3 regions of the Jeotgalibaca sp. PTS2502 genome follow, and region 3 is predicted to be linked to each of the others. Evidence: a T-box and tRNA genes for the amino acid it is inferred to sense, from the RefSeq annotation. Region 3 holds a T-box; the other regions hold tRNA genes.
The links. The T-box of region 3 lies ahead of tyrS (tyrosine--tRNA ligase). A T-box ahead of a tRNA ligase gene usually reads a tRNA of that ligase, here a tRNA-Tyr.

Region 1 (9,484 bases), 400 kb from region 3:
AGAGGAGAGGTTAGCTTCGGCGAAGCTTTGAATTGAAGCCCCAGTAAACGGCGGCCGTAACTATAACGGTCCTAAGGTAGCGAAATTCCTTGTCAGGTAAGTTCTGACCCGCACGAAAGGCGTAACGATTTGGGCACTGTCTCAACGAGAGACTCGGTGAAATTATAGTACCAGTGAAGATGCTGGTTACCCGCGACAGGACGGAAAGACCCCATGGAGCTTTACTGCAGGTTGATATTGATTGTTTCTGCTACATGTACAGGATAGGTAGGAGCCATTGAAGTCGGGACGCTAGTCTCGATGGAGGCGCCATTGGGATACTACCCTTGTAGCAGGACCACTCTAACCCGCCACCCTTATCGGGTGGGGAGACAGTGTCAGTCGGGCAGTTTGACTGGGGCGGTCGCCTCCTAAAATGTAACGGAGGCGCCCAAAGGTTCCCTCAGAATGGTTGGAAATCATTCGTAGAGTGCAAAGGCAGAAGGGAGCTTGACTGCGAGACCTACAAGTCGAGCAGGGACGAAAGTCGGGCTTAGTGATCCGGTGGTTCCGCATGGAAGGGCCATCGCTCAACGGATAAAAGCTACCCTGGGGATAACAGGCTTATCTCCCCCAAGAGTTCACATCGACGGGGAGGTTTGGCACCTCGATGTCGGCTCGTCGCATCCTGGGGCTGTAGTCGGTCCCAAGGGTTGGGCTGTTCGCCCATTAAAGCGGCACGCGAGCTGGGTTCAGAACGTCGTGAGACAGTTCGGTCCCTATCCGTCGCGGGCGTTGGAAATTTGAGAGGAGCTGTCCTTAGTACGAGAGGACCGGGATGGACACACCGCTGGTGTACCAGTTGTTCTGCCAAGGGCATTGCTGGGTAGCTATGTGTGGACGGGATAAACGCTGAAAGCATCTAAGCGTGAAGCCCCCCTCAAGATGAGATTTCCCATCATTTTAAATGAGTAAGACCCCTGAGAGACGATCAGGTAGATAGGCTAGAAGTGGAAGTGCAGCGATGTATGGAGCGGACTAGTACTAATCGGTCGAGGACTTAACCAATAATAAGACGGTAATGACGTAAAATGAGTTTCAAACCAAGGGTTTCGTGTTAACTATTCAGTTTTGAGGGAACAACCTCAGAAAAAACACTGTGGGCATAGCCCAAGTGTATCATGTCTGAAAACTGCTAAAGCAGCAACAGCCATGACAATATGTGCGGTGGCGATGGCAAGAAGGTCACACCTGTTCCCATCCCGAACACAGAAGTTAAGCTTCTTAGCGCCGATTGTAGTGAAGGGTTTCCCTTTGTGAGAGTAGGACGCTGCCGCGCATATATTTTCTTTAAAAAACAAGTTTTCAAAAGAAAATAACTTGCAGATTAGCAAAAAATATTGTATTATGTTCAAGAACTGTTCTTTACATAATATTTACATTTTCGGAGGTTTAGCTCAGCTGGGAGAGCGTCTGCCTTACAAGCAGGATGTCAGCGGTTCGATCCCGTTAACCTCCATAGTCATAGTAATATGACAAAGTGAGTAATACTCACAATTCAACTCTTTAGTTGAGTCATTAGCTCAGTTGGTAGAGCATCTGACTTTTAATCAGAGGGTCGCAGGTTCGAGCCCTGCATGACTCATTTCTTTTTATCAATTGCATAAAAAGATGCGCGGGTGTGGCGGAATTGGCAGACGCACTAGATTTAGGATCTAGCGCCGCAAGGCGTGGGGGTTCAAGTCCCTTCACCCGCATTTTAAAAATTTGCCGGCTTAGCTCAGTTGGTAGAGCATCTGATTTGTAATCAGAGGGTCGAGGGTTCAAGTCCTTTAGCCGGCATCTTTTTGCGGAAGTAGTTCAGTGGTAGAACACCACCTTGCCAAGGTGGGGGTCGCGGGTTCGAACCCCGTCTTCCGCTTTAAGGATCATATCCTTAAAGTTTCATAATATTGTAATGCCGGGGTGGCGGAATTGGCAGACGCACAGGACTTAAAATCCTGCGGTGAGTTCTCACCGTATCGGTTCGACCCCGATCCTCGGCATTTTTAATATGCACCCATAGCTCAATTGGATAGAGTACCTGACTACGAATCAGGCGGTTGCAGGTTCGACTCCTGCTGGGTGCATTTAAATTACGGGAAGTAGCTCAGCTTGGTAGAGCACTTGGTTTGGGACCAAGGGGTCGCAGGTTCGAATCCTGTCTTCCCGATTTAATATTTTTGGCGGTGTAGCTCAGCTGGCTAGAGCGTCCGGTTCATACCCGGGAGGTCGGGGGTTCGATCCCCTCCGCCGCTATTTTTAAAAATGGACGTTCAGAAAAGGTCACATTAAGAGCCTGGACCTTTAGCTCAGTTGGTTAGAGCAGACGGCTCATAACCGTCCGGTCGCAGGTTCGAGTCCTGCAAGGTCCATTGCAGCAAAATTACTTGCAGCATAAGCTATCTTTGATTGGGGAAGTACTCAAGTGGCTGAAGAGGCGCCCCTGCTAAGGGTGTAGGTCGGATCATACCGGCGCGAGGGTTCAAATCCCTCCTTCTCCGTTTTTAAAAGAACAAGGCCCGTTGGTCAAGCGGTTAAGACACCGCCCTTTCACGGCGGTAACACGGGTTCGAATCCCGTACGGGTCATTATCATATTTTTATGATAAATTAAATATCATTAACATCTCGGAGGATTACCCAAGTCCGGCTGAAGGGAACGGTCTTGAAAACCGTCAGGCGTGTAAAAGCGTGCAAGGGTTCGAATCCCTTATCCTCCTTTATAACTTTTTTAAAAGTTATCTATTAATATTATCGCGGGGTGGAGCAGTTGGCAGCTCGTCGGGCTCATAACCCGAAGGTCGCAGGTTCAAGTCCTGCCCCCGCAATTTTTTTAAAATGGTTCCGTGGTGTAGGGGTTAACATGCCTGCCTGTCACGCAGGAGATCGCGGGTTCAAATCCCGTCGGAACCGCCACGCGGGTGTAGTTTAGTGGTAAAACCACAGCCTTCCAAGCTGTTGTCGGGAGTTCGATTCTCCTCACCCGCTTTTTTATTTTATGGGCCTATAGCTCAGCTGGTTAGAGCGCACGCCTGATAAGCGTGAGGTCGATGGTTCGAGTCCATTTAGGCCCATTTTTATTTTTAACTGGCCCGTTGGTCAAGCGGTTAAGACACCGCCCTTTCACGGCGGTAACACGGGTTCGAATCCCGTACGGGTCATATCGTCATTTAATTGATGATTTATAAACTGTATGTTTTATATCATGGAGGTTTAGCTCAGCTGGGAGAGCGTCTGCCTTACAAGCAGGATGTCAGCGGTTCGATCCCGTTAACCTCCATTGGTTCCGTGGTGTAGGGGTTAACATGCCTGCCTGTCACGCAGGAGATCGCGGGTTCAAATCCCGTCGGAACCGTTAATACAGTTGTATTAATTAAATAAAGTATTACTTCTTAATGGCTTGGTAGCTCAGTTGGTAGAGCACTTGATTGAAGCTCAAGGTGTCGGCGGTTCGATTCCGTCCCAAGCCACCATGGAGGGGTAGCGAAGTGGCTAAACGCGGCGGACTGTAAATCCGCTCCTTCGGGTTCGGCAGTTCGAATCTGCCCCCCTCCATTTTTTTTAAGTCCTTAGGGGTATAGTTTAAAGGTAGAACAACGGTCTCCAAAACCGTTGGTGTGGGTTCAATTCCTGCTACCCCTGTTTTGGATTATGGCGATTGTGGCGAAGTGGTTAACGCACCGGCTTGTGGCGCCGGCATTCGTGGGTTCGATTCCCATCAGTCGCCCTTTTATTAATGGGGTATAGCCAAGCGGTAAGGCAACGGACTTTGACTCCGTCACTCGTTGGTTCGAATCCAGCTACCCCAGTCTTTCGGCGGTATAGCCAAGTGGTAAGGCAGAGGTCTGCAAAACCTTCATCACCGGTTCAAATCCGGTTACCGCCTTTCCCAAAAGGGATGAAAACTTGCATAATAATTTGCCGGCGTGGCGGAATAGGCAGACGCGCTGGACTCAAAATCCAGTGCCCGCGAGGGCGTGCCGGTTCGACCCCGGCCGCCGGTATACGTTGAAGCTCAGCTGATAGCTGAGCTTTTTTTGTAGACTAGGGGATTATAAGTTCAGCCATCACTGTCTAGCTCCCAAGTCCTGACCTAGTGAAAAAAAGATAAATTTTCCCCATTGCGCGCTTCGCTGCTCGCTAACGCATATCATTCGACTAACCCGCTGAAGCGTGAAGTCTCCTGACAATTCAGGGTCAAATTTCCTATTTTTTCATAGGCCAAGGCGGACTTGTCCGCTTTTCTTATTTAAAATGACTATTGACATTTTTTGTTATTGTCATTATAATTTCATCATTATCTCATTTAAAATTCATTTAAACGAAGAAGAGAAGAGTAGCTTATCATAATCAGTTATTAGAGACCTCTGCATGGTGAAAAAGAGGACTGATGAAGTGAGTGAAGATGAACTCTGAGTTTCTGAAAGGTTAACGCTTTTTAGACGGTAGCAACCGTTATATTGCCAAGCTTCATAGGAGCTTTAGAGGTGTTGGGTTTTCTAACTAACATAAATTAGGGTGGTAACACGGAATCAATCCGTCCCTTTGTCTTACGATTAGTAGGACAAAGGGACGGATTTTTTATTTTCTAAAAATAGGAGGTCGGATGAATGACAATCAACAGTTTCATTGAACGGTATCAAAAAGAAAGACGTCATACCCAGTCATTAAAATGGGATGCATTGGATAAACGGTTTGGTAATGCGGAGTTACTACCACTTTGGGTAGCTGATATGGAATTTCAGGCGCCTGAAGTAGTCGTTCAGGAATTGTTTGAACGGGTGAGTCATGGTGTTTTTGGTTATTCTTTACCTCATAAAGCCTATTTTTTAGCTTTTTCAAATTGGCAAAAAAAAAGGCATAATATCAACTTACAAGAAGAATGGTTACGTTATTCAAATGGGGTTGTTCAATCACTCTATCATTTAATCCAGTGTTTTTCTAATGAAGGGGATGGTGTGTTAATCCAGCCGCCTGTTTATTACCCCTTTTTTAATGCTGTAAAAGATACTAATCGGAAATTGGTATTATCACCTTTGATAAATGATAACGGGGCTTACAGCGTCGATTTAACTGCTTTAGAAGAAGTACTAAAGAAGGAACAACCGAAATTATTTATATTGTGTTCGCCTCATAATCCTGTTGGTCGCATTTGGAAAGAATCAGAGCTTGAAGGTATGTTAACTTTGTGCGAACGTTATGATGTGATTGTAATTGCAGATGAAATTCACCAAGACTTTGAACTTTCTGCTCATCCTTTTAAATCGGTATTGTCTATTGAGGAGGAGCGATTTCACAATCGTTTAATTGTTTGTAACGCGCCATCTAAAAGTTTTAATTTAGCATCTTTGCTTCACTCTCATATCATTATTCCAGATCAAGAACTAAGAGAACAATTTGATCAAAAAATGATTCGTTATCAGCAAACTGAGGTTAATTTATTAGGTCAAGTGGCAGGTGAGGCTGCTTATCGCGGTGGTGAGGAGTGGTTTGATTCATTGCTAACGGTCATTCGCTCGAACGATTTGTTAGTCCGAGAAGCATTAGCTGAGTTTCCACAGCTTATTGTATCTGATTTAGAAGGAACGTACTTACTTTGGATTGATTTACGAGCCATTATTCCTAAAGATAAAGTTAAAGATATTGTTCAAGAAAAAGCAAAGCTAGCAGTTGATTATGGCGAATGGTTCTCTGAAGACTATTTAGGCTTTATACGTCTTAATCTAGCTACAACACCAGATAGAATCACACTTGCATTAGAACAACTTACAAACGCTATTAGGACCTTTAAGGAGGAAAATAAATGAGTCACTTTAATACTTTTCTAGCCCAACTAGGCAACCATTCGGATCCTGCAACAGGAGCAATCAGCCCGCCTATTCATTTGTCTTCAACCTTTGCCCATCCTGGCTTAGGACAAAGTACAGGTTATGACTATAGCCGTACTTGCAATCCAACACGGGATATTTTAGAAGAAGGACTAGCGACTTTAGAAGGTGGTAGTGCTGCTGTTGCGACAAGTTCAGGTATGAGTGCGATCCAACTTGTTTTTCAGTTATTTGATGTAGGGAGTCATTTTTTAGTATCGCGAGACTTATATGGGGGCAGCTTCCGCTACTTTAATGAATTAGAAGCTAAAGGTATAGCGAGCTTCTCTTATTTTGCGACGGAAGAAGAATTTACTCAGCAGTTAAACCAGCAAACCACTGCCGTATTCGTAGAGTCACCCACTAATCCACTTATGCAAGAAATTGACCTAGTTTCACTCAGCGAACAAGCGAAGGCATTAGGTGCTCGTGTAATCGTTGATAATACCTTCTTAACGCCATTGCGGCAACGGCCATTAGAGCTAGGTGCAGATATTGTTGTTCATTCTGGAACCAAGTATCTAACAGGTCATAACGATGTTTTAGCAGGCGTTGTTGTGACTAGTGATTCGCAAATAGGTGAAAAGTTGAAATGGTTAGCGAATACAACTGGTCCAACTTTATCGGCGTTTGATTGTTGGCTCTTTATTAGAAGTTTAAAAACGTTGCCGCTTCGTTTAGATAAACAAGAAAAGAATGCTAAGGCAATTGTATCGGCTTTGAAAACTTTCTCTCAAGTGAAAGAGGTTCTTTATCCAGGAAAAGGTGCGATGATTAGTGTTCGTATTCATGATGCTGAACAAATTCCATCAATTTTAGCAAGTGTAAAACTATTTACCTTTGCTGAGAGTTTGGGTGGGGTAGAAAGTTTAATTACCTATCCGACTAGCCAAACACATGCGGATGTTCCAAAAGAGTTAAGAGAATCGTATGGGTTAACGCCAGATTTAGTCCGACTATCAGTCGGTATTGAGGATGAGAATGATTTGATCGCGGATTTAAAGGCTGTATTAGATTAGATGAGAAGTAAGTGGTCGTCCACTTACTTCTTTTTATTCGCCTATTTTATAAATTAAAGGTATTGTTAGCGTAAAGAAGTAAGGAGTGCTTTTATGAGAAAACTGATAGTGGCCGTAGCACTAGGTCTATTGGCGTCTTGTAGTCATGCAGATTCGAATGATAGCAGTAGCGAAAGCAGCCAACACTATTCATCGCAAGAAATGATAGAAAGCAGTGAGCCAACGGAGGTTGATGTCGTAGAAGCCATCCTTCAGGAGATGACATTAGAAGAAAAAGTTGGTCAGATGTTTTTAGTTCGTTTACCTGATGAAGGTATGCTCGAGTTGGTTGAATCTAACAGTATTGGAGGCTACATTTGGTTTGCAAAAGATTTTTCGGAGAAAACACCCGAACAAGTCAAAGATGACATTCATCGTCTTCAAGAATTGAGTGAGATTCCTCTTTTTCAAGCGGTTGATGAGGAAGGTGGTAGTGTGACTCGGATTAGTCAGTTTCCTTTGTTTCGTGAGCAAGCCTTTCCTGCACCAAGTGTGGCCTTTACAGAGGGTAGTTGGGAAGATGTAGAGCAAATTGAAAGAGATAAAGCATTGCTACTTGCTTCGCTGGGATTTAATTTGAATTTAGCTCCAGTAGCTGATATTCCGATTTCTCAGGACGATTTTATTTATGAGCGCGCATTTTCAACAGATCCACTTGAGGTTTCTCAGTATGCCGAAACGGCAGTGAGAATAAGCCAAGAAGAAAAGGTAGGAAGTGTGCTAAAACACTTTCCAGGTTATGGCGATAATGTTGATACTCACACAGGGATCGCTTATGATAATCGAACCTTGGAGAATTTTTATGACCGTGATTTTTTACCTTTTCAAGCAGGAATTGCCCAAGATGTTGCAGCAGTTTTAGTCTCGCATAATGTTGTAACGGCTATTGATGATCGCTTACCTGCCTCCTTATCGTCGGCAGTGGTTGATTTGCTGAGGAATGATTTAGCTTTTAACGGCATTATTATGACGGATGACTTAGTGATGGAAGGTGTTCAACAATTTTTGGGGCCAGAAGAGGCGGCTGTCCAAGCTGTTTTAGCCGGAAATGATGGGTAATCAGTTCAGATGTCACCATTCAAAGAGAGGCTGTTTTAGCAGCTGTAGCAGAAGGACGTCTCTCTGAGGAACGAATTAACGAATCGGTCTTGCGTATTTTGAAAATTAAATTACAATTAGAATTAATTGACTGATGTTGTGGTATAATGGCAGTCAAATTAACTAGGTTAAAAAGCGAGGAGAAAACATGAAAGCAATTATTACGGTTACAGGAAAAGACCATAAGGGGATTGTGGCTAGCGTGAGCGCAAAACTATCAGAAGTAGAAGTAAATATTTTAGATATTTCTCAAACACTGATGGAAGAGTATTTTACAATGATTTTACTTTGTGATTTTTCGGAATCGCCACATAGTATTCCAGAAGTTCAACAACAAATGAAAGAAGTCGAAGAAAGAGAGCAGCTTGTGATTCGCATTCAATCTGAAGATATTTTTAATGCGATGCACAGCTTATAGGCAGGTGATATGATGAACCGTCAAGAAAATATTTTAGAAACAATTAAAATGATTGCGGAAGACAAACTCGATATTCGAACAGTAACAATGGGAATTTCTTTACTTGACTGTGCGGATTCTGATGGTGTGAAAGCACGAGAAAAAATTTACAAAAAAATTACGACCTATGCGAAAAATTTAGTAAAAGTAGCAACTGAAATTGAACAAGATTTAGGTATTCCAATTATTAACAAACGAATTTCTGTGACGCCAATTGCTTTAGTTGCGGGTGCTTCTGATGACACAGACTATGTTGCATTTGCAAAGACACTTGATCAAGCTGCTAAGGAAGTCGGTGTGGACTTTATTGGTGGATTCAGTGCACTTGTCGAAAAAGGCTACACAAAAGGCGACCGAATTTTAATTGATTCGATTCCACAAGCTTTGGCTGAAACATCAGTGGTTTGTTCATCCGTAAACATTGGTTCGACTAAAGCAGGAATCAATATGGATGCTGTTAAGCAAATGGGACAAGTGATTAAAGATACGGCTGAACTAACGGCAGATACAGATGGCTTAGGCGCAGCGAAATTGGTTGTCTTTGCTAACGCTGTTGATGATAATCCATTCATGGCTGGGGCCTTCCATGGTGTGGGTGAGGCAGATGTTGTCATTCACGTTGGTGTTAGTGGACCAGGAGTGGTGAAACGTTCGCTTGAAAAAGTAAAAGGAGAACCGTTTGACGTGGTTGCTGAAACCATAAAAAAAGCTGCCTTTAAAATTACACGTATGGGACAACTCGTTGGAACAATGGCTGCTGAAAAGCTAGATGTACCATTTGGTATTGTAGATTTATCATTAGCCCCTACACCAGCAATTGGTGATTCTGTTGCTTATATTTTGCAAGAAATGGGTGTTGAACGTGTGGGAACACATGGAACAACCGCAGCTTTAGCTGTCTTGAATGATGCCGTTAAAAAAGGCGGTTTGATGGCTTGTGGACACGTTGGTGGTTTATCTGGTTCATTTATTCCTGTCTCTGAA
Region 2 (9,484 bases), 1.0 Mb from region 3:
TCATCGCTTCCATAAAGCCCCATACCCCATTTGTCAGGGCTAGTTTTTCTTTATCATCTAGCGACACTTGTTTCCGAATCTTATCCTCATTATTATTCAAGACCTTGCTCGCCCAGTTAGGATCAATCAATAGCGAACGCCCAACTGCTACGATGTCCGCATATTCTAGAAGAGCTTCCGCATCCTTTCTTGTTCGGACATCACCAACACCGATCAACGGCAGACGCCCATTTATTTTTTCATAAACGTAAGCTAGCATGCTCTTGTCTTGATAGTCGGTGCTCTGTGATATTTTTGTATAGTCGTTCAAAGAAATATGGAGGTAGTCGAGCGGTTTGTTGGCCAACTGATTCACCAAATATAAGCTGTCCTCGAAGCGAATCCCCGGTGTTTCATACTCTTCAGGTGAAAAACGATAGCCAACGATAAAATTTTTCTGTCCGCTTTCGTCAACAGCCGCTGTTACTGTATCAACTAAGTGATTGATAAAGTTAAAGCGCTTATCTAGGCTACCTCCCCACTCGTCATTTCGTTGGTTAGAGTGTGGCGAGAAGAACTGCTGAATCAAGTAAGTATTAGCGCCGTGCAGCTCAACACCGTCAAAGCCCGCCTTCATCGCACGGATCGTCGCTTCTTTAAAGTCCTGAATCACTTGGAGTATCTCATCATGCTCTAGTGCTCTAGGTGTCTCAGCATCCGGACGTTCTGCTGCTATAGCGCTGGCTGAAACAACTTGAAGCCCTCTTGTAACAGTTGAATTGGTCATACGACCACCATGGAAAATTTGGAGAATCGCTTTAGTACCACTTTGTTTAATGGTAGACGCTAAACGAGACAAAGCTGGAATAAATTTATCATCATAAACACCAAGCTCGCCTTCCCAACCTTTCCCTACTTCTTGAACATTAGCTGCTGCAGTAATGACTGCTCCTAGTTCACCAGAGCGAAGCGCATAATAATCCAGCTCATCCTTGGTCACAACGCCATCATAGAAACTCATTTTTGTTGTCATCGGCGCCATAACAAGCGGATTTTTTAATTCTAAACCACGTGAAAACGTTACTTTTTGATTAATATTAGTCATCCTCAACTCTCCCTATTTAGTTCTTACTTACTATTTTATCGTGAAAGAGCTAGGATTACCAATTGAGTACTAGTTAATTTCGGTTGACGTTGAAAGACTTGCTTTCAGATAGATCTTAACGGCACTCATAGCCGCAATAACAATTAAAATCAGCGCGCCACTAATCAATAACCCCACATTCCCATCTAGTGGATTAATAGCCTGCAAAGCAGCAATTTTAATCGGAGCAGACGCAATCGCAATATTATTCCCGATCAATAAAAGCGAGGTATTACGCTCCTTATTCCCATCATCATTTTGATTGACCTGATTCATCAAGAAAGGGAAAAAGGTTCGTGCCGAAAACCCACACAAAATGACTGCCACCCCATCAGTAAGAAGATTTGATGAGTATGCAAATAACAACATCCCTAATGACAAGCTTAATAAGGAAATCGGTATCGTCCATTTTTTAGTGGTAAGTGTGACTTTTGAAAATAAAAGTCCAGCAGCCATTGCTCCTAAACCGATTAAAGCGAGTAAATTACTACTGCTTGTCGCACTTCCATAGCCTTTCTCCATTAAAATAGCCGTTATTTTGACACCAACGACCATATATAAACTCATCGCTACGACTACCAATAACATTTGTCTCCAAATTGGAGATGACGATTGATCAGCTGTTTTATGTTTCATTACTGGCTTATCCTTTACTTGAATACGAGGTACAAAAATCATGAACAAGACTAAAACTGGAATCGCCAATAGATGGACAAAAAAGGAATTGCGCCAGCCATTAACGAGCAACAGTCCTACTATAAAGGTTGAAAACATCCCACCTAACCCTTCACAAGCACTCTGTAAACCAATTACCTTCGCTAATTCATCACCTTCAAAAAAAGTTGTCGCAAATGAAAAAAGCAAAGGATGAAACAAACCAATCCCAACACCGAATAACACGCGACTCAATGCTAATAACCAGATCGAATGGAAGTAATATGGTAAGACACCTGCAACTAATAATAAGACGATTCCAAAAATAACAAGACTCTTATAGCCCACTATTTTGGCTAATCGATGACTAAATAATACTGTTAAAATGGTCAATAATGACGGCATCGTCATCATAAATTCAATCATAACGCTGTTGATCTGTGGATATTCTGCAATAATAGACGGCAAGTTAGCTGTGATAGCTCCAGCCGTTGTAACCAATAAAGAAACTGATAATAAACCTACTTTTAATAATAAGCGCATCTCATCATCTCGATTCCATTTATAATAAAGCGTTTTCTTTATTATAAATGAACGACCCTATAGCTCGACAATAGCTACGAATCCTTTTCAATTGACCCAAACCTCTTACATCGCTTAATTTTGTCGATTGGAGGAAGTTCAGGGACTATTTTCAGTTTCTATTAACTCATTTTGCTGTTTTGAGTGAATAGAAGTGATTTTTTTTGATTTCTATTCACTTTCATTCTATCTTTAAACACAAAAAAAGACTCAGAAAGAGAAATCTTCCTGAGTCTTACCGTTATATTATAACTGGGGTAGCTGGATTCGAACCAACGAGTGACGGAGTCAAAGTCCGTTGCCTTACCGCTTGGCTATACCCCACTAAAAGAGGGCGACTGATGGGAATCGAACCCACGAATGCCGGCGCCACAAGCCGGTGCGTTAACCACTTCGCCACAATCGCCAAAATTCAAAACAGGGGTAGCAGGAATCGAACCCACACCAACGGTTTTGGAGACCGTTGTTCTACCTTTAAACTATACCCCTATTATGAGTAAAATTATGGAGGGGGGCAGATTCGAACTGCCGAACCCGAAGGAGCGGATTTACAGTCCGCCGCGTTTAGCCACTTCGCTACCCCTCCAGATGGCTTGGGACGGAATCGAACCGCCGACACCTTGAGCTTCAATCAAGTGCTCTACCAACTGAGCTACCAAGCCTTAAATAAAAATTTACTTGAGTATTAATTCTAACATAGTCACTGTTACGAAACAAGTAAAGACGGTTCCGACGGGATTTGAACCCGCGATCTCCTGCGTGACAGGCAGGCATGTTAACCCCTACACCACGGAACCAATGGAGGTTAACGGGATCGAACCGCTGACATCCTGCTTGTAAGGCAGACGCTCTCCCAGCTGAGCTAAACCTCCATGATATAAACAATTTAAGGAAACACTATGAACTTTGTCCAAGTGTATCATGTCTGTAATGTCGCTAAAGCGTCAACAGCCATGATAATGACCCGTACGGGATTCGAACCCGTGTTACCGCCGTGAAAGGGCGGTGTCTTAACCGCTTGACCAACGGGCCATATTTAAAAATAAGCTAACGGAGAGTAAGGGATTCGAACCCTTGAGACAGTTTCCCGCCTACACGATTTCCAATCGTGCTCCTTCGGCCTCTCGGACAACTCTCCAAGTATAAAATGCCAAAACTTAAATTTTTCCAAAAAAAAAGAAAAACTCCGCAAGTAGGACTCGAACCTACGACATCTTGATTAACAGTCAAGCGCTACTACCAACTGAGCTATTGCGGAATAATATATTAAAAAAATATATGCGCGGCAGCGTCCTACTCTCACAAAGGGAAACCCTTCACTACAATCGGCGCTAAGAAGCTTAACTTCTGTGTTCGGGATGGGAACAGGTGTGACCTTCTTGCCATCGCCACCGCACATATTGTCATGGCTGTTGCTGCTAGCAGTTTACAGACATGATACACTTGGGCTATGCCCACAGTGTTTTTTCTGAGGTTGTTCCCTCAAAACTGAATAGTTAACATGAAACCCTTGGTTTGAAACCCATTTTACGTCATTACCGTTTTATTATTGGTTAAGTCCTCGACCGATTAGTACTAGTCCGCTCCATACATCGCTGCACTTCCACTTCTAGCCTATCTACCTGATCGTCTCTCAGGGGTCTTACTCATTTAAAATGATGGGAAATCTCATCTTGAGGGGGGCTTCACGCTTAGATGCTTTCAGCGTTTATCCCGTCCACACATAGCTACCCAGCAATGCCCTTGGCAGAACAACTGGTACACCAGCGGTGTGTCCATCCCGGTCCTCTCGTACTAAGGACAGCTCCTCTCAAATTTCCAACGCCCGCGACGGATAGGGACCGAACTGTCTCACGACGTTCTGAACCCAGCTCGCGTGCCGCTTTAATGGGCGAACAGCCCAACCCTTGGGACCGACTACAGCCCCAGGATGCGACGAGCCGACATCGAGGTGCCAAACCTCCCCGTCGATGTGAACTCTTGGGGGAGATAAGCCTGTTATCCCCAGGGTAGCTTTTATCCGTTGAGCGATGGCCCTTCCATGCGGAACCACCGGATCACTAAGCCCGACTTTCGTCCCTGCTCGACTTGTAGGTCTCGCAGTCAAGCTCCCTTCTGCCTTTGCACTCTACGAATGATTTCCAACCATTCTGAGGGAACCTTTGGGCGCCTCCGTTACATTTTAGGAGGCGACCGCCCCAGTCAAACTGCCCGACTGACACTGTCTCCCCACCCGATAAGGGTGGCGGGTTAGAGTGGTCCTGCTACAAGGGTAGTATCCCAATGACGCCTCCATCGAGACTAGCGTCCCGACTTCAATGGCTCCTACCTATCCTGTACATGTAGCAGAAACAATCAATATCAACCTGCAGTAAAGCTCCATGGGGTCTTTCCGTCCTGTCGCGGGTAACCAGCATCTTCACTGGTACTATAATTTCACCGAGTCTCTCGTTGAGACAGTGCCCAAATCGTTACGCCTTTCGTGCGGGTCAGAACTTACCTGACAAGGAATTTCGCTACCTTAGGACCGTTATAGTTACGGCCGCCGTTTACTGGGGCTTCAATTCAAAGCTTCGCCGAAGCTAACCTCTCCTCTTAACCTTCCAGCACCGGGCAGGCGTCAGCCCCTATACGTCATCTTTCGATTTTGCAGAGACCTGTGTTTTTGATAAACAGTCGCTTGGGCCTATTCACTGCGGCTGACCTTGCGGTCAGCACCCCTTCTCCCGAAGTTACGGGGTCATTTTGCCGAGTTCCTTAACGAGAGTTCGCTCGCTCACCTTAGGATGCTCTCCTCGACTACCTGTGTCGGTTTGCGGTACGGGCAGTTGGTTTCTAACTAGAAGCTTTTCTTGGCAGTGTGACATCAGGAACTTCGGTACTTAAATTTCCCTCCCCATCACAACTTGTCCGTATAGTAGAAAGCATTTGACTCTCTACAAGACTTGTTGCTTGGACGTGCTCTTCCAATCGCACGCATTTCCTTAGCCTCCTGCGTCCCTCCATCGTTCAAACAAAAACAACTGGTACAGGAATATCAACCTGTTGTCCATCGCCTACGCCTATCGGCCTCGGCTTAGGTCCCGACTAACCCTGGGAGGACGAGCCTTCCCCAGGAAACCTTAGTCATACGGTGGACGGGATTCTCACCCGTCTTTCGCTACTCATACCGGCATTCTCACTTCTAAGCGCTCCACCAGTCCTCACGGTCTAGCTTCAATGCCCTTAGAACGCTCTCCTACCACTCAACCTAATGGTTGAATCCACAGCTTCGGTGATCTGTTTAGCCCCGGTAAATTTTCGGCGCAGGGTCACTCGACTAGTGAGCTATTACGCACTCTTTGAATGATGGCTGCTTCTAAGCCAACATCCTAGTTGTCTGTGCAACCCCACATCCTTTTCCACTTAACAGATACTTTGGGACCTTAGCTGGTGGGCTGGGTTGTTTCCCTTTCGACTACGGATCTTATCACTCGCAGTCTGACTCCCGGACTTGAATCCATGGCATTCGGAGTTTATCTGAATTCGGTAACCCGAGAAGGGCCCCTAGTCCAAACAGTGCTCTACCTCCACGATTCGTTTATCCGAGGCTAGCCCTAAAGCTATTTCGGAGAGAACCAGCTATCTCCAGGTTCGATTGGAATTTCTCCGCTACCCACACCTCATCCCCGCACTTTTCAACGTGCGTGGGTTCGGTCCTCCAGTGCGTATTACCGCACCTTCAACCTGGACATGGGTAGGTCACCTGGTTTCGGGTCTACGACCACATACTCATTCGCCCTATTCAGACTCGCTTTCGCTGCGGCTCCGTCTTTTCAACTTAACCTCGCATGGGATCGTAACTCGCCGGTCCATTCTACAAAAGGTACGCCATCACCCATTAACGGGCTCTGACTACTTGTAAGCACACGGTTTCAGGTACTATTTCACTCCCCTTCCGGGGTGCTTTTCACCTTTCCCTCACGGTACTGGTTCACTATCGGTCACTAAGGAGTATTTAGCCTTGGGAGATGGTCCTCCCGGATTCCGACGGAATTTCTCGTGTTCCGCCGTACTCAGGATACTGGTAGAGCTGCGTTAGATTTCGCATACGGGGCTTTTACCCTGTTTCGCGTGGCTTTCCAGCCAGCTTCTGCTATCCATTGCAGTCTCACGTCCCAGTCCTACAACCCCAAAGAGCAAGCTCTTTGGTTTGGGCTTTTCCCGTTTCGCTCGCCGCTACTCAGGGAATCGAATTTTCTTTCTCTTCCTGCAGGTAATGAGATGTTTCAGTTCCCTGCGTGTACCTCAAACACGCTATGTATTCACGTGTTTGTAATATCCTATCAAAGATATTGGGTTTCCCCATTCGGAAATCTCCGGATCATAGCTTACTTACAGCTCCCCGGAGCATATCGGAGTTAGTCCCGTCCTTCATCGGCTCCTAGTGCCTAGGCATCCACCGTGCGCCCTTATTCACTTAACCTATGGTCAAGTTTCAGCCATTGCTGGCCTTTACTATCAAACTGTTTTCGTTAAAAAACTGTTCAACGTGTAACGCGGTAAAATGTTTTGGTTTCTTACTTTATATTTCATGTTATACTATTCAGTTTTCAAGGAACAATGCGTTTGAGAGTTAACCTCTCAAAACTGAACAAGAATGTGAACATCGGCAGGTTCCATATAATTTCCTTAGAAAGGAGGTGATCCAGCCGCACCTTCCGATACGGCTACCTTGTTACGACTTCACCCCAATCATCTATCCCACCTTAGGCGGCTGGCTCCCATAAGGGTTACCCCACCGACTTCGGGTGTTACAAACTCTCGTGGTGTGACGGGCGGTGTGTACAAGACCCGGGAACGTATTCACCGCGGCGTGCTGATCCGCGATTACTAGCGATTCCGGCTTCATGCAGGCGAGTTGCAGCCTGCAATCCGAACTGAGAATGGCTTTAAGAGATTCGCTTGCCCTCGCGGGTTTGCTGCTCGTTGTACCATCCATTGTAGCACGTGTGTAGCCCAGGTCATAAGGGGCATGATGATTTGACGTCATCCCCACCTTCCTCCGGTTTGTCACCGGCAGTCTTATTAGAGTGCCCAACTGAATGCTGGCAACTAACAATAGGGGTTGCGCTCGTTGCGGGACTTAACCCAACATCTCACGACACGAGCTGACGACAACCATGCACCACCTGTCACCTTGTCCCCGAAGGGAACGTCCTATCTCTAGGAGTGTCAAGGGATGTCAAGACCTGGTAAGGTTCTTCGCGTTGCTTCGAATTAAACCACATGCTCCACCGCTTGTGCGGGTCCCCGTCAATTCCTTTGAGTTTCAGCCTTGCGGCCGTACTCCCCAGGCGGAGTGCTTAATGCGTTAACTGCAGCACTGAAGGGTGGAAACCCTCCAACACTTAGCACTCATCGTTTACGGCGTGGACTACCAGGGTATCTAATCCTGTTTGCTCCCCACGCTTTCGAGCCTCAGCGTCAATTACAGACCAGAGAGTCGCCTTCGCCACTGGTGTTCCTCCATATATCTACGCATTTCACCGCTACACATGGAATTCCACTCTCCTCTTCTGCATTCAAGTTCCCCAGTTTCCAATGACCTTCCACGGTTGAGCCGTGGGCTTTCACATCAGACTTAAGGAACCGCCTGCGCTCGCTTTACGCCCAATAAATCCGGACAACGCTTGCCACCTACGTATTACCGCGGCTGCTGGCACGTAGTTAGCCGTGGCTTTCTGGTTGGGTACCGTCAAGGTAAGAGCAGTTACTCTCCTACTTGTTCTTCTCCAACAACAGAGTTTTACGATCCGAAAACCTTCTTCACTCACGCGGCGTTGCTCCGTCAGACTTTCGTCCATTGCGGAAGATTCCCTACTGCTGCCTCCCGTAGGAGTTTGGGCCGTGTCTCAGTCCCAATGTGGCCGATCACCCTCTCAGGTCGGCTACGCATCATCGTCTTGGTAGGCCGTTACCCTACCAACTAACTAATGCGCCGCGGGTCCATCTCCAAGTGACAGCACAAAGGCCGTCTTTCCTTCGGCTTCCATGTGGAAGCTGAAACTATGCGGTATTAGCACCCGTTTCCGGATGTTATCCCCCTCTTGAAGGTAGGTTACCCACGTGTTACTCACCCGTTCGCCACTAACGTCATAAGGAGCAAGCTCCTTAATCAATTCGTACGACTTGCATGTATTAGGCACGCCGCCAGCGTTCGTCCTGAGCCAGGATCAAACTCTCATGTTAAGTGTGGGCTCTTGTACAGAAACCCGACATGAAAAGCTGAATAGCTCTTTTTTGCTGACTTAATGTTTTTGCGATTATTATCGCGATTCGTTGTGTCATTCTTATTAATAAGAATGACCCTGCACGTTTGGTTCGTTCATTCTTTGTTCAGTTTTCAAAGGTCAAATCCGTTATCACGTGTTACGTTGAGTTCGTGTCGTGACAACTTCTATATATTAACACGGTGTTAATTATGTGTCAACAGTTTTTAAAAACTTTTTTTAAAAGTTTTTTAAGCTGCTTTTTGAGAAGCAACTTTTATATCCTATCATCTTGAGAAACCTTTGTCAAAACATTTTTAAAAGTAGACAGGTCTTTCAGACAACTTCTAAATGATAGCATCTGCCTATACAAGTGTCAACAGATTTTTTTAAAAGATCTTAAAAGATGACATAAATAATCATAGCACAGAGCTGGTAACGCTGTCAAACAATACAGTTCAAGAAAAAGGAAGAGCTACAATTGTAGCCCTTCCCCCTTCATCTTAGTAAACAAAGTTCCTTAAACTAAGTACCAACACTACATCCGTTGGTAAATTTTCATTTAACTTCGGTTTGATGTTCCACTTTTAGGGGATCCGATTTTTAATTATCCTTTTTCGGCTTTCCCGTTTATAAAGGAACAATGCCACTAAATGAAGTTGTATAATGCGAAAGTCTTTTACCATCAAACGGGCATCTCGCCTCTCATTTGATTAGACTTTCTTTGATATAGAACTTACAGTGTTCTATACCATACATGAATCGTAAGGTTCCAAGAAACATCTTCAGTAAAAACAAACTTCTAATCTCTTTTTCTGAAATTGTTCTTTCATTTAAACGTTCTTCTTGTCCTGCTACTGACTTTTTCTAGATT
Region 3 (9,484 bases):
AAGGCACAGCTTTGGCTACTTCATGCACCTCTACTGCTTTTTTAAAAGTAACAACACCGCTTAAAGAAATATGCATACCTAAATCTAAAAAACGTTGCATGTCATCAACATCACCACTATAGCTATGCATAATTCCACCGATTGATGATACATCTTCTTCTTTTAAAATACGATAAGTATCTTCAATGGCGTCTCTCATATGAATCGAAAGTGGTAATTTCAAGTCTTTAGCAATTTGAATTTGTTGGCGGAATACTTTCTCTTGTACGTCTTTTGGTGAGGTATTCCAATAATAATCTAAGCCCATTTCTCCCATCGCAACAACCTTATCTTGGCCTAACAGTTGAATTAAACTGTCTTGAATGTCTGGACTATAGGTACCGGCCTCAGTTGGATGCCAACCAATAATACTATATATTTCAGGATGAGCTTGGCTCAATTCCAATGATTTTTTTATGGTTTCAGTATCGAATCCAACGACTGCAAACTTACTAACACCAAGTTTCTTGGCACGTTCAATCGTCTCTTCAACGTCTTCTTCAAATGCGTCAACATTCAAATGACAATGTGTATCAAATAGCACAGGATTCATCTTCCTCTCTCATTGATCTTCTTTCCTATTATACTTGTTTTCTAAACAAAATACCTTGCTGGCTGATTATTTTAATAGTTTTTTCAGAATTTTTACATCGGAAGGTAGACTACAACTCTCAAAATAAGACACCCATAAAGAAAAGGCTAGGGACTCGCCCCAGCCTTTTCTCATTCATTATGCTACTGTCGAACCATTTTCTGCTGTTTCCGGTGCAAAAACAACTTGTAATTGCCCATCTTTTTCAGCTGAAAGAATCATACCTTGGCTAACTTCGCCGCGCATTTTACGTGGTTTCAAGTTAGCAACAATCACTACTTTTTTACCAATAAAGAAAGCAGGATCAGCATACCATTCTGCAATACCTGATAAAATTTGGCGGTGTCCCTTATCGCCAGCATCTAGGCGGAATTTCAATAATTTATCTGCGCCTTCTACTTTTTGGCAATCAATGACTTCAGCCACTTTTAATTCAACTTTATCAAAGTCTTCATATTTGATTTGCTTATCTTTTTCGCTAACCAATTCGGTTTCATTGGGATCCCATTCGTTGCTAGCAACGTCTTCTGTTTCTGTCGCAGGAGAAATTTGCTCTTTCAAATAAGCTACTTCTTCTTCCGCATCTAAACGTGGGAAGATTGGTTGTCCTTTTTTAACAACAGTTGTTCCTTGTGGGAATTGTCCAAACGTTAATTTGTCCCAGCTGCCGTCTTGTTGGAAGTCTAATCCTAATTGCTCGAAGATACTAACTGGTGCATGAGTCATAAATGGTGATAGTAAGATTGCTGTCATACGCAACACTTCGGCCAAATGAACCATGACACTAGCCAATTCTTCTTTTCTCGTTCCGTCTTTAATTAAGATCCACGGTTCTGTTTCATCGATATATTTATTTGCTCGAGAAATCAAACGCCATACTTCAGCGAGTGCCAAACTAAATTGCATATGGTCCATCTCATCTTCATACTTAGCAATAACTTCTTTAGCTGTCGCTTCTAAATCTGCATCAAAAGCAGTGTTTTGGTCAGTTCCAACTGGAATTTCACCACCGAAGTATTTATTAATCATAGCAACAGTACGGTTTAACAAGTTACCTAAGTCATTTGCTAAATCATAATTAATACGATTAATGTAATCTTCTGGTGTAAAGACACCATCACTACCGAAACTGATTTCACGCATCAAGTAGTAACGTAAAGCATCTAAGCCGTAACGTTCGACTAACATACCTGGATAAACAACGTTTCCTTTTGATTTAGACATTTTTCCGTCTTTCATTTGCAACCAACCATGACCAAATACTTGTTTTGGAAGTGGTAAGTCCAATGCCATCAATAGGATTGGCCAATAAATCGTGTGGAAACGAACAATTTCTTTCCCAACCATATGAATATTAGCTGGCCAGTATTTTTCAAATAAGACTGTATCTTCTGAACCGTAACCTAGAGCCGTAATATAGTTTGCTAATGCATCAATCCAAACATAAATAACGTGTTTTGGATTACTTTTCACTGGTACACCCCATGAAAAGGTTGTCCGTGAAACAGCTAAGTCTTCCAATCCTGGTTTAATAAAGTTATTCACCATTTCATTTTTACGCGATTCTGGTTGAATAAATTCCGGATACTCTTCATAATATTTTAGCAAACGATCAGCATATTTGCTCATACGAAAGAAGTAAGATTCTTCTTTAACAAGTTCTACTTCGTGACCACTTGGTGCAATTCCACCAATAACTTTACCATTTTCATCACGGTATACTTCTGCTAATTGTGTTTCTGTAAAGTATTCTTCGTCTGACACTGAATACCAACCTTCATATTCACCTAAGTAAATATCGCCTTGTTCGATTAAGCGTTCAAAAATAGCTTGAACCGCTTCGATATGATGTTGATCTGTTGTCCGGATAAATTGATCGTTGGAAATTTCAAGTTGCTTCCAAAGGTTTTGAATATCTTCAGCCATGCCGTCAACGTATTCTTTAGGGCTAATTCCCATCTCTTCAGCTTTTTTCTCAATTTTTTGTCCATGCTCATCTGTTCCTGTTAAATAACGAACATCAAACCCTTGTTGACGTTTATATCGTGCCATCACATCACAAGCAACTGTTGTATAGGTATTTCCGATATGTAATTGACCACTTGGGTAATAGATGGGCGTTGTAATATAAAATGTTTCTTTTTCTTTAAACACGAATGAGTGCCTCCTTAGAAGTGGCAAGTTTTAAATTTGTTTTCACAAAACCTGCATATACGCCTTATTTTACCACAAAAGAGGTAAGCATGTGGACATTTTCCAAATAAAAATGACTGGAACATTCGTCCCAGTCATTTCAACTTTTTGTTTATATTATCTTGCAACACGTACTGCAAAGCTTGGCGTAAAGTATTGTGTACTGTTTACTTCAACAACGCCACCTTCGGAAGGAGAATGGATGTATTGACCATTTCCTAATGAAATTGCTACGTGGTAAGGACTACCTTTAGGTCCCCAGAACAATAGATCTCCTGCTTGTGCTTGACTAACAGAAATTTGACTTCCTACGTATTGTTGTGAGCCAGTCCAACCTCCGATTTCAATACCGTATGCTTCACGGAAAACATAAGCCGTAAAACCTGAACAGTCGAAACCACTTGGTGTTTTACCACCATATACATATGGTACACCTAGGTATTTGTATGCCACACCGATAACATCACCAGATGGTGCTGGTAATGATGGTGCTGATTTTTCTTCAATGATAACTTCTACTTTTTCTTCAATCACTGGTGTTGAAATAGCAGGTGTTGAAATAGCAGGGCTGTTATTTGTTGTATTAGTTGTCGTGTTATTAGTTGTTGTTTGCGTTGCTGCAGTCACTGTTTCACGATTATTTGTTACGGCAATAACTGTTTGAGCAGCTTCTTGTTCAACTCTTAGTGCTTCTTCTGCTGCAGCAATAGCTGCCTCTTCAGCGATACGTTGACGCTCTGCTTCTTCAGCAGCACGACGGTCAGCTTCTTCTTTTTCAGCGATAAACGCTAAACGATCTTCTTCAGCAGATGCTTTCTCAGCGTTAAGTGCTGCCACTGCACTTTCTTGTTCAATATTTTTAACTTCTAATTGACCTTTTAATTCTTCAAGTTCATAAGTCATTGAAATAATCTCGTTTAATTTTTCTTCTGTCTCAACTTTTTTGTTTTCAACAGCTTGTTGGTCTTGAACTTGTTGTTCAACTAAGCTTTTATTAGCTGAAACCATTGTTGTTACAACGTCGACACGAGCAATTAAGTCTGTTAAAGACTCTGATGCAAAAATAAAATTCATGTAGTTAGTGTTAGACCCATTAATTTGAACAGAACGAGCTTGTTCTTTCAATTGGTCTTCACGTTGATCAATCACAACCTGTAGTTGTGCAATTTCTTCTTCTAATAAATCAATTTTTTCATTTGTGTCAACACGTTGCGCTAATAATTCAACAGCACGGTTTTCTGCAGCAGCGATTTCTGCTTGTACCTCAGCTAATACAGCTTCAGCAGACTCAACGCGGCCTGATAGTTCATTGACTTTTTCTTCTTGTTGTTGAATTTTTTCAGTTAACTCATCAGCAGATACAGCATACGGCGCTACAAATGTTGCAGATAACAGCGAACTCGTTAAAATTAAAGTGGCAAGTTTCTTCTTCAAGTCATTTCCTCCAGTAGGTTTATGTGATTATACAAATATATAGTTATCATTTAATTATCGGTTTCTTTAAAAAACTGTTATGATTTTCCTTAACGAGGAAATCATAGCATAGTTTCTTTGTGAAAAACCATTTATCGATGACTTGTAGTTCCTTTGTAACATAAATGTAATGATTGTCGACAAATGTTTCAATCCGTCTGTTACATCAGTATTTTAAAAAGAAGATTGACATTTTTTATAGTCATGACTATACTGATTTCAAGAATAAAACACAGATAAACGCTTTGAAGGAATACAGTAGGAATAAGGATTTTGTATGAAGAGAGAGCCGGCAATGGTGGGAACCGGTACACCCTTATTTTGAATTACAATTCTGGAGCTACTTGTTATGAGCGGCTAACATACGTTACATGTTAGAGTGGTTTCATTTTTTATGAAACAATTTGGGTGGTAACACGGTAATCAATCGTCCCTGGCAGAGCTATGCTTTGTCAGGGCTTTTTTTATTTTAAAAGAGGAGTGTTCATATGGAAAAGGTTAATATTATTGACGAACTACAGTGGCGGGATGCCATCAACCAACAAACAGACGAAGACGGCTTACGCGAGTTATTAAATGAAAAGAATATTGGACTATACTGCGGGATTGATGCGACTGGTTCAAGTATGCATGTGGGACACTTGATTCCTTTTATGCTACTGAAACGATTCCAATTAGCTGGTCACAAACCGGTAATTTTAATTGGTGGCGCAACAGGTTCTATTGGAGATCCAAGCGGAAAGTCTGAAGAACGTACGCTTCAATCAGAAGAAACCGTTGCTTACAACGCTGAAAAAATTACCTATCAAATGAAAAAGTTATTCCGCGCCGGCGAAGCAGATTCTGAAATCCGTCTCGTTAATAACTTAGACTGGACAAAACAACTTTCACTACTTGATTTCTTACGTGATTTTGGTAAAAACTTCAATATCAATACTATGCTTGCAAAAGATATTGTCGCTAGCCGTTTGGAAACGGGAATTTCATTTACAGAGTTCTCATACCAAATTCTACAATCGATGGACTTCTTACATCTATATCGTCAATTAGATGTTCAACTACAAATTGGTGGTGCGGATCAATGGGGAAATATTACAGCTGGTCTCGAACTCATCCGTAAAAAAGAAGGCGCAGAGGCAAAAGCGTTTGGTTTAACCATTCCATTGATGCTAAAAGCGGACGGTACAAAATTTGGTAAAACAGCTGGCGGCTCTGTTTGGTTAGATCCCGAACAAACAACGCCTTACGAATTTTACCAATTCTGGGTTAACCAAGATGACCGCGATGTCGTTAAATACTTAAAATTCTTTACCTTCCTTTCTCAAGAAGAGATTTCAGCTTTAGAAGAAAGTGTGCAAACAGAGCCTCATAAGCGTCAAGCTCAAAAAACATTGGCTGCTGAAATGACAACCTTCGTTCATGGTGAAAAGGCCCTAGAAGATGCGCTGAAAATTACCGATGCTCTCTTTACTGGTAATGTTGCTCAATTATCTGCTGACGAGATTGAACAAGGATTTAAAAATATGCCGACTTTCGAATCAAATTTAACGGAACAAGAGCTAGTGACTTGGCTGGTTGATTTGGGGATTGAACCATCTCGCCGTCAATCACGCGAAGATGTTCAAAATGGCGCTATTTCAATTAATGGTGAAAAAGTAACCGACTTAGATTTTGTTATGACACGTGAGCATTCATTTGATCAACGCTTTATTATTGTGCGCCGTGGTAAGAAAAAATATTTCCTTGTAAAGTTGGTGTAAGATGACTGAGGTTACATTGGTTGCTGTTCGAGATACCTTACAGGCAGAAGATGTCGCTCACCTAGCTGAAATCATTTGGAATGAGCACTACTTGCCTATCTTAGGACAGGAACAAGTCGCTTATATGCTCAAAACCTTCCAATCCACTGAACGGATTATTGCTGACATTGCTGAAAATAAATTAACTTATTATATAGTAGAAGTTGACCAAGATGAGATTGGTTATGTGGCACTTGAGTGGCAGGAGAACACACTATTCATCAGTAAGCTTTATTTATTAAAGCGTGCAAGAGGCAATGGCTATGCTTACCAGTTGATGAAAAAGTTAATTCAACAAGCAACAGATGCTAAAAAATCTAAATTGCGTCTAACCGTCAATAAAGACAATCCATCTTCTATCGCCTTCTACGAAAAAGTAGGCTTTAAACAAGTTGATGCCGTTGTTTCACCGATTGGCAATGGCTTTGTTATGGATGACTACATTTACGACTATACCATTTAATCAAAAAGACGAGTGAGGCTAGTCTCACTCTTCTTTTTGATTCATATTATTTTTAGCTGCCCGGCGTTTCGACTTAATTAAGACATTGATTAAGATTAAAATAATACCAACTACGGTAATCAGCAAAATATTAGCTGCATTAATCAGTTGCAAAATAAATACGGCTAGTCCAAATCCTAATAACGTCACGAGATTAAAATTCTCTTCCCAGTTGTCCCTCTGCGGATAATCTTTGGCAAGTTTTACAAATGAAAGATGAATCACGTAAAATCCGATTAAGGCGATAAAAATAAATAAGCTAGTCTCATATTCACCTAGCAAATAGCCGCCATAACGTTTAAAGACCACTGCTATAATTAAAAAGATCGATTGACATAGACTTTCCTTTTCTTTAGTTGTCATCATTACCCCCACTTATTTGGACTCCACATTCGGCCATCAATTTCACCTTGTGCTTGCTCCATGCGTTTATATTGCTCTTGGATGAGTTTTTCAAAGGCTTGAAATAAAGCAATCTGACGATAGTCCGTACTTTTTTGCTGCAAGTCTTTTATTTGGCTTAGCATCCATTCTTTCTGTTCCACCTTACCACTCCCCTAACTCTTCTAAGGTAAATAACAAATCATCTAAGTGGTCACGGTTATTCCCCATTTGCTCAATCAACAAATCAATCGTCGCTTTAGTTTCATCTGTTTGTTGAAACTTACCGAGTGTTTCTAGCTCTAACTTAAACCATTCTTCTTGGTTAAGAAGAGAAGGATTCGCAGACATAGTTAAATATTGGCGATAACGAATCAGTAACGCTTTACGGTCAGCATCTGATAAGTAATCAAAACGCGCAATCAATAATGACGGTAAATAAACCATCTCACATTTACGGGCAATAGCTTGAAAAGGTCTCGTTAATTCCGATATAGTAAAGCCTTCTCGTCCTCCAGCTTGGTATTCCCGTTCGTTAACACCTGTTGTCATCACCAGTCCAAATTCTTTCCCTTTCAACTGGCTACCATGTTTGCCATAAGCAAACCCATCTGTCAAAACCTCGTCTTGCCATTGTTTTAATAGTGGCGGCGAACTATACCAATAGAGTGGAAATTGGAAAATAATGCGGTCATAGTCAGCAAGGAGTGCTTGCTCACGGTCTTTATCTATCTGACCATCAGGATAGTCATGTTCTAAATGGTGCCATCTCACACCTTCATCTGGTAAACTTTCCCGTAAAAATTGTTGGGCATGAGAATCAGATAAAGTGGGATGAGAAACGATAATCAGTGTTCGCATAAGTTTCCCCCTTGTTTTTATTAATTTCATTAAGTATAGCAAAAAAAGAAGGCATAAGAAAAGCGGACAAGTCCGCCTTGGCCTATGAAAAAATAGGAAATTTGACCCTGAATTGTCAGGAGACTTCACGCTTCAGCGGGTTAGTCGAATGATATGCGTTAGCGAGCAGCGAAGCGCGCAATGGGGCAAATTTATCTTTTTTTCACTAGGTCAGGACTTGGGAGCTAGACATTGATGGCTGAACTTATAATCCCCTAGTCTATTAAAAAAAGAGACGTAGAGTCAAATGGCTCTACGTCTCTTTTTACATCGCTTCAGCAATACTTTTCTTCTGCATACGATACATCTCTGCGTACTTACCGTCTAATAAAAGCAACTCTTGATGATTCCCTCTTTCAACAATTTCACCATTGTCTAAGACAAGAATTTGATCAGCGTGCTGGATAGTAGATAAACGGTGGGCGATGATAAAGGTTGTTCGCCCTTCTTTTAAAACATCCATCGCATGTTGGATGATTTCTTCTGTCTCTGTATCGATACTAGATGTCGCCTCGTCCAAAATTAAAATTTTAGGATCATAAGCTAAGGCTCTAGCAAATGAAATTAATTGTCTTTGACCAGAACTCAAGGTACTCCCTTTTTCAACGACTGGCTCATCTAAGCCTTTTTCAAAGTGAAGCAACATTTGGTCGCCGCCTACTTTCTCCAAGGCACTGTGGGCCATTTCTTTGGTAATCGTTGGATTTTCTAGCGTAATATTGGATTCAATGGTTCCTGTAAAAAGAAAGGGATCTTGCAAGACAATCCCCATCCCTTGGCGGACACTTTTACGCGAAGCCAATTTGGTATTTTGTCCATCAATTCGAATTTCACCTTGATCTGGATCATAGAAGCGGAATAAAAGATTCATAATGGAACTCTTACCTGAACCAGTATGGCCGACAAGCGCAACCGTTTCTCCTGAGTTTGCTGTAAAGCTAATATCCTTCAAAACCTTGGTCTCTTCTTTGTAACCAAAACTCACTTGATCAAATTCAACTTTCCCTACTGTCAAATCTAATTTACCACTCGCATCCTCTTCAGCAGGTGTATCGACTAAGGTAAAGACACGTTCACCGGCTGCGATGGCTTGTTGAACAAATGACATCTGTTGGATAATACCTTGAATAGGATCATATAAACGTGTCACATAGTCACCGAACACATAGAGCGTCCCGATCGAAATCCCTAAAATACCATCTAAATACTGGCTACCAAAAAATAACATCACGAACATGAGCGTCACGTGACGCAACAGACCGCCTAGTGTGAATTGTGCAGCTGAATCTAATAGCACGTATTTCCGTTCAACTTCAAACCATGCTTGATTAATCGTATTAAATTCTTCAGAAACTTTCTCTTCCTGCTGAAAAGCTTGAATAATCGACATACCTTGGACTGATTCATTGATTTTACCGTTGATATCACTATTCAATTCCCGTTCTTTACGGCTAAACCGGCCGGCATATTTACTGTAATATTTATGCCAAATATACATCAGTGGCAATAAAACAAGTAAGGATAAGCCTAGTCCGACATGCAAACGGGTAATGGCAATGTAGGTCCCAATCACATAAATCACATTTAGCATGACATTGCTGATGG

Region 1: it encodes a tRNA-Tyr, which carries the amino acid that the T-box ahead of tyrS (tyrosine--tRNA ligase) is inferred to sense. The anticodon was not compared.
Region 2: it encodes a tRNA-Tyr, which carries the amino acid that the T-box ahead of tyrS (tyrosine--tRNA ligase) is inferred to sense. The anticodon was not compared.

Annotation. Positions count from the first base shown of each region.
Region 1 covers NZ_CP019433.1:1,745,268-1,754,751, forward strand. The annotation lists rRNA gene BW721_RS08615 (23S ribosomal RNA) at 1-1,047, shown strand, start outside; rRNA gene rrf (5S ribosomal RNA) at 1,203-1,318, shown strand; tRNA gene BW721_RS08625 (tRNA-Val) at 1,426-1,498, shown strand; tRNA gene BW721_RS08630 (tRNA-Lys) at 1,552-1,624, shown strand; tRNA gene BW721_RS08635 (tRNA-Leu) at 1,655-1,736, shown strand; tRNA gene BW721_RS08640 (tRNA-Thr) at 1,749-1,821, shown strand; tRNA gene BW721_RS08645 (tRNA-Gly) at 1,829-1,900, shown strand; tRNA gene BW721_RS08650 (tRNA-Leu) at 1,939-2,024, shown strand; tRNA gene BW721_RS08655 (tRNA-Arg) at 2,035-2,108, shown strand; tRNA gene BW721_RS08660 (tRNA-Pro) at 2,118-2,191, shown strand; tRNA gene BW721_RS08665 (tRNA-Met) at 2,204-2,277, shown strand; tRNA gene BW721_RS08670 (tRNA-Ile) at 2,320-2,393, shown strand; tRNA gene BW721_RS08675 (tRNA-Ser) at 2,433-2,522, shown strand; tRNA gene BW721_RS08680 (tRNA-Glu) at 2,538-2,609, shown strand; tRNA gene BW721_RS08685 (tRNA-Ser) at 2,651-2,740, shown strand; tRNA gene BW721_RS08690 (tRNA-Met) at 2,776-2,848, shown strand; tRNA gene BW721_RS08695 (tRNA-Asp) at 2,861-2,936, shown strand; tRNA gene BW721_RS08700 (tRNA-Gly) at 2,938-3,008, shown strand; tRNA gene BW721_RS08705 (tRNA-Ile) at 3,021-3,094, shown strand; tRNA gene BW721_RS08710 (tRNA-Glu) at 3,110-3,181, shown strand; tRNA gene BW721_RS08715 (tRNA-Val) at 3,228-3,300, shown strand; tRNA gene BW721_RS08720 (tRNA-Asp) at 3,303-3,375, shown strand; tRNA gene BW721_RS08725 (tRNA-Phe) at 3,418-3,493, shown strand; tRNA gene BW721_RS08730 (tRNA-Tyr) at 3,495-3,575, shown strand; tRNA gene BW721_RS08735 (tRNA-Trp) at 3,592-3,662, shown strand; tRNA gene BW721_RS08740 (tRNA-His) at 3,675-3,747, shown strand; tRNA gene BW721_RS08745 (tRNA-Gln) at 3,758-3,829, shown strand; tRNA gene BW721_RS08750 (tRNA-Cys) at 3,836-3,906, shown strand; tRNA gene BW721_RS08755 (tRNA-Leu) at 3,941-4,024, shown strand; T-box leader at 4,336-4,568, shown strand; gene BW721_RS08760 (MalY/PatB family protein) at 4,631-5,827, shown strand; gene BW721_RS08765 (PLP-dependent transferase) at 5,824-6,906, shown strand; gene BW721_RS08770 (glycoside hydrolase family 3 N-terminal domain-containing protein) at 7,000-8,004, shown strand; gene BW721_RS08775 (ACT domain-containing protein) at 8,192-8,461, shown strand; gene BW721_RS08780 (PFL family protein) at 8,474-9,484, shown strand, end outside.
Region 2 covers NZ_CP019433.1:1,127,721-1,137,204, forward strand. The annotation lists gene BW721_RS05505 (NADH-dependent flavin oxidoreductase) at 1-1,084, opposite strand, end outside; gene BW721_RS05510 (MFS transporter) at 1,154-2,320, opposite strand; tRNA gene BW721_RS05515 (tRNA-Gln) at 2,612-2,683, opposite strand; tRNA gene BW721_RS05520 (tRNA-His) at 2,693-2,765, opposite strand; tRNA gene BW721_RS05525 (tRNA-Trp) at 2,778-2,848, opposite strand; tRNA gene BW721_RS05530 (tRNA-Tyr) at 2,865-2,945, opposite strand; tRNA gene BW721_RS05535 (tRNA-Phe) at 2,949-3,021, opposite strand; tRNA gene BW721_RS05540 (tRNA-Asp) at 3,084-3,156, opposite strand; tRNA gene BW721_RS05545 (tRNA-Val) at 3,159-3,231, opposite strand; tRNA gene BW721_RS05550 (tRNA-Glu) at 3,320-3,391, opposite strand; tRNA gene BW721_RS05555 (tRNA-Ser) at 3,411-3,497, opposite strand; tRNA gene BW721_RS05560 (tRNA-Asn) at 3,544-3,617, opposite strand; rRNA gene rrf (5S ribosomal RNA) at 3,640-3,755, opposite strand; rRNA gene BW721_RS05570 (23S ribosomal RNA) at 3,909-6,824, opposite strand; rRNA gene BW721_RS05575 (16S ribosomal RNA) at 7,035-8,590, opposite strand.
Region 3 covers NZ_CP019433.1:2,146,016-2,155,499, reverse strand. The annotation lists gene BW721_RS10770 (TatD family hydrolase) at 1-583, opposite strand, end outside; gene metG (methionine--tRNA ligase) at 770-2,785, opposite strand; gene BW721_RS10760 (C40 family peptidase) at 2,942-4,258, opposite strand; T-box leader at 4,534-4,735, shown strand; gene tyrS (tyrosine--tRNA ligase) at 4,786-6,057, shown strand; gene BW721_RS10750 (GNAT family N-acetyltransferase) at 6,059-6,559, shown strand; gene BW721_RS10745 (hypothetical protein) at 6,584-6,961, opposite strand; gene BW721_RS10740 (hypothetical protein) at 6,964-7,143, opposite strand; gene BW721_RS10735 (NAD(P)H-dependent oxidoreductase) at 7,145-7,840, opposite strand; gene BW721_RS10730 (ABC transporter ATP-binding protein) at 8,145-9,484, opposite strand, start outside.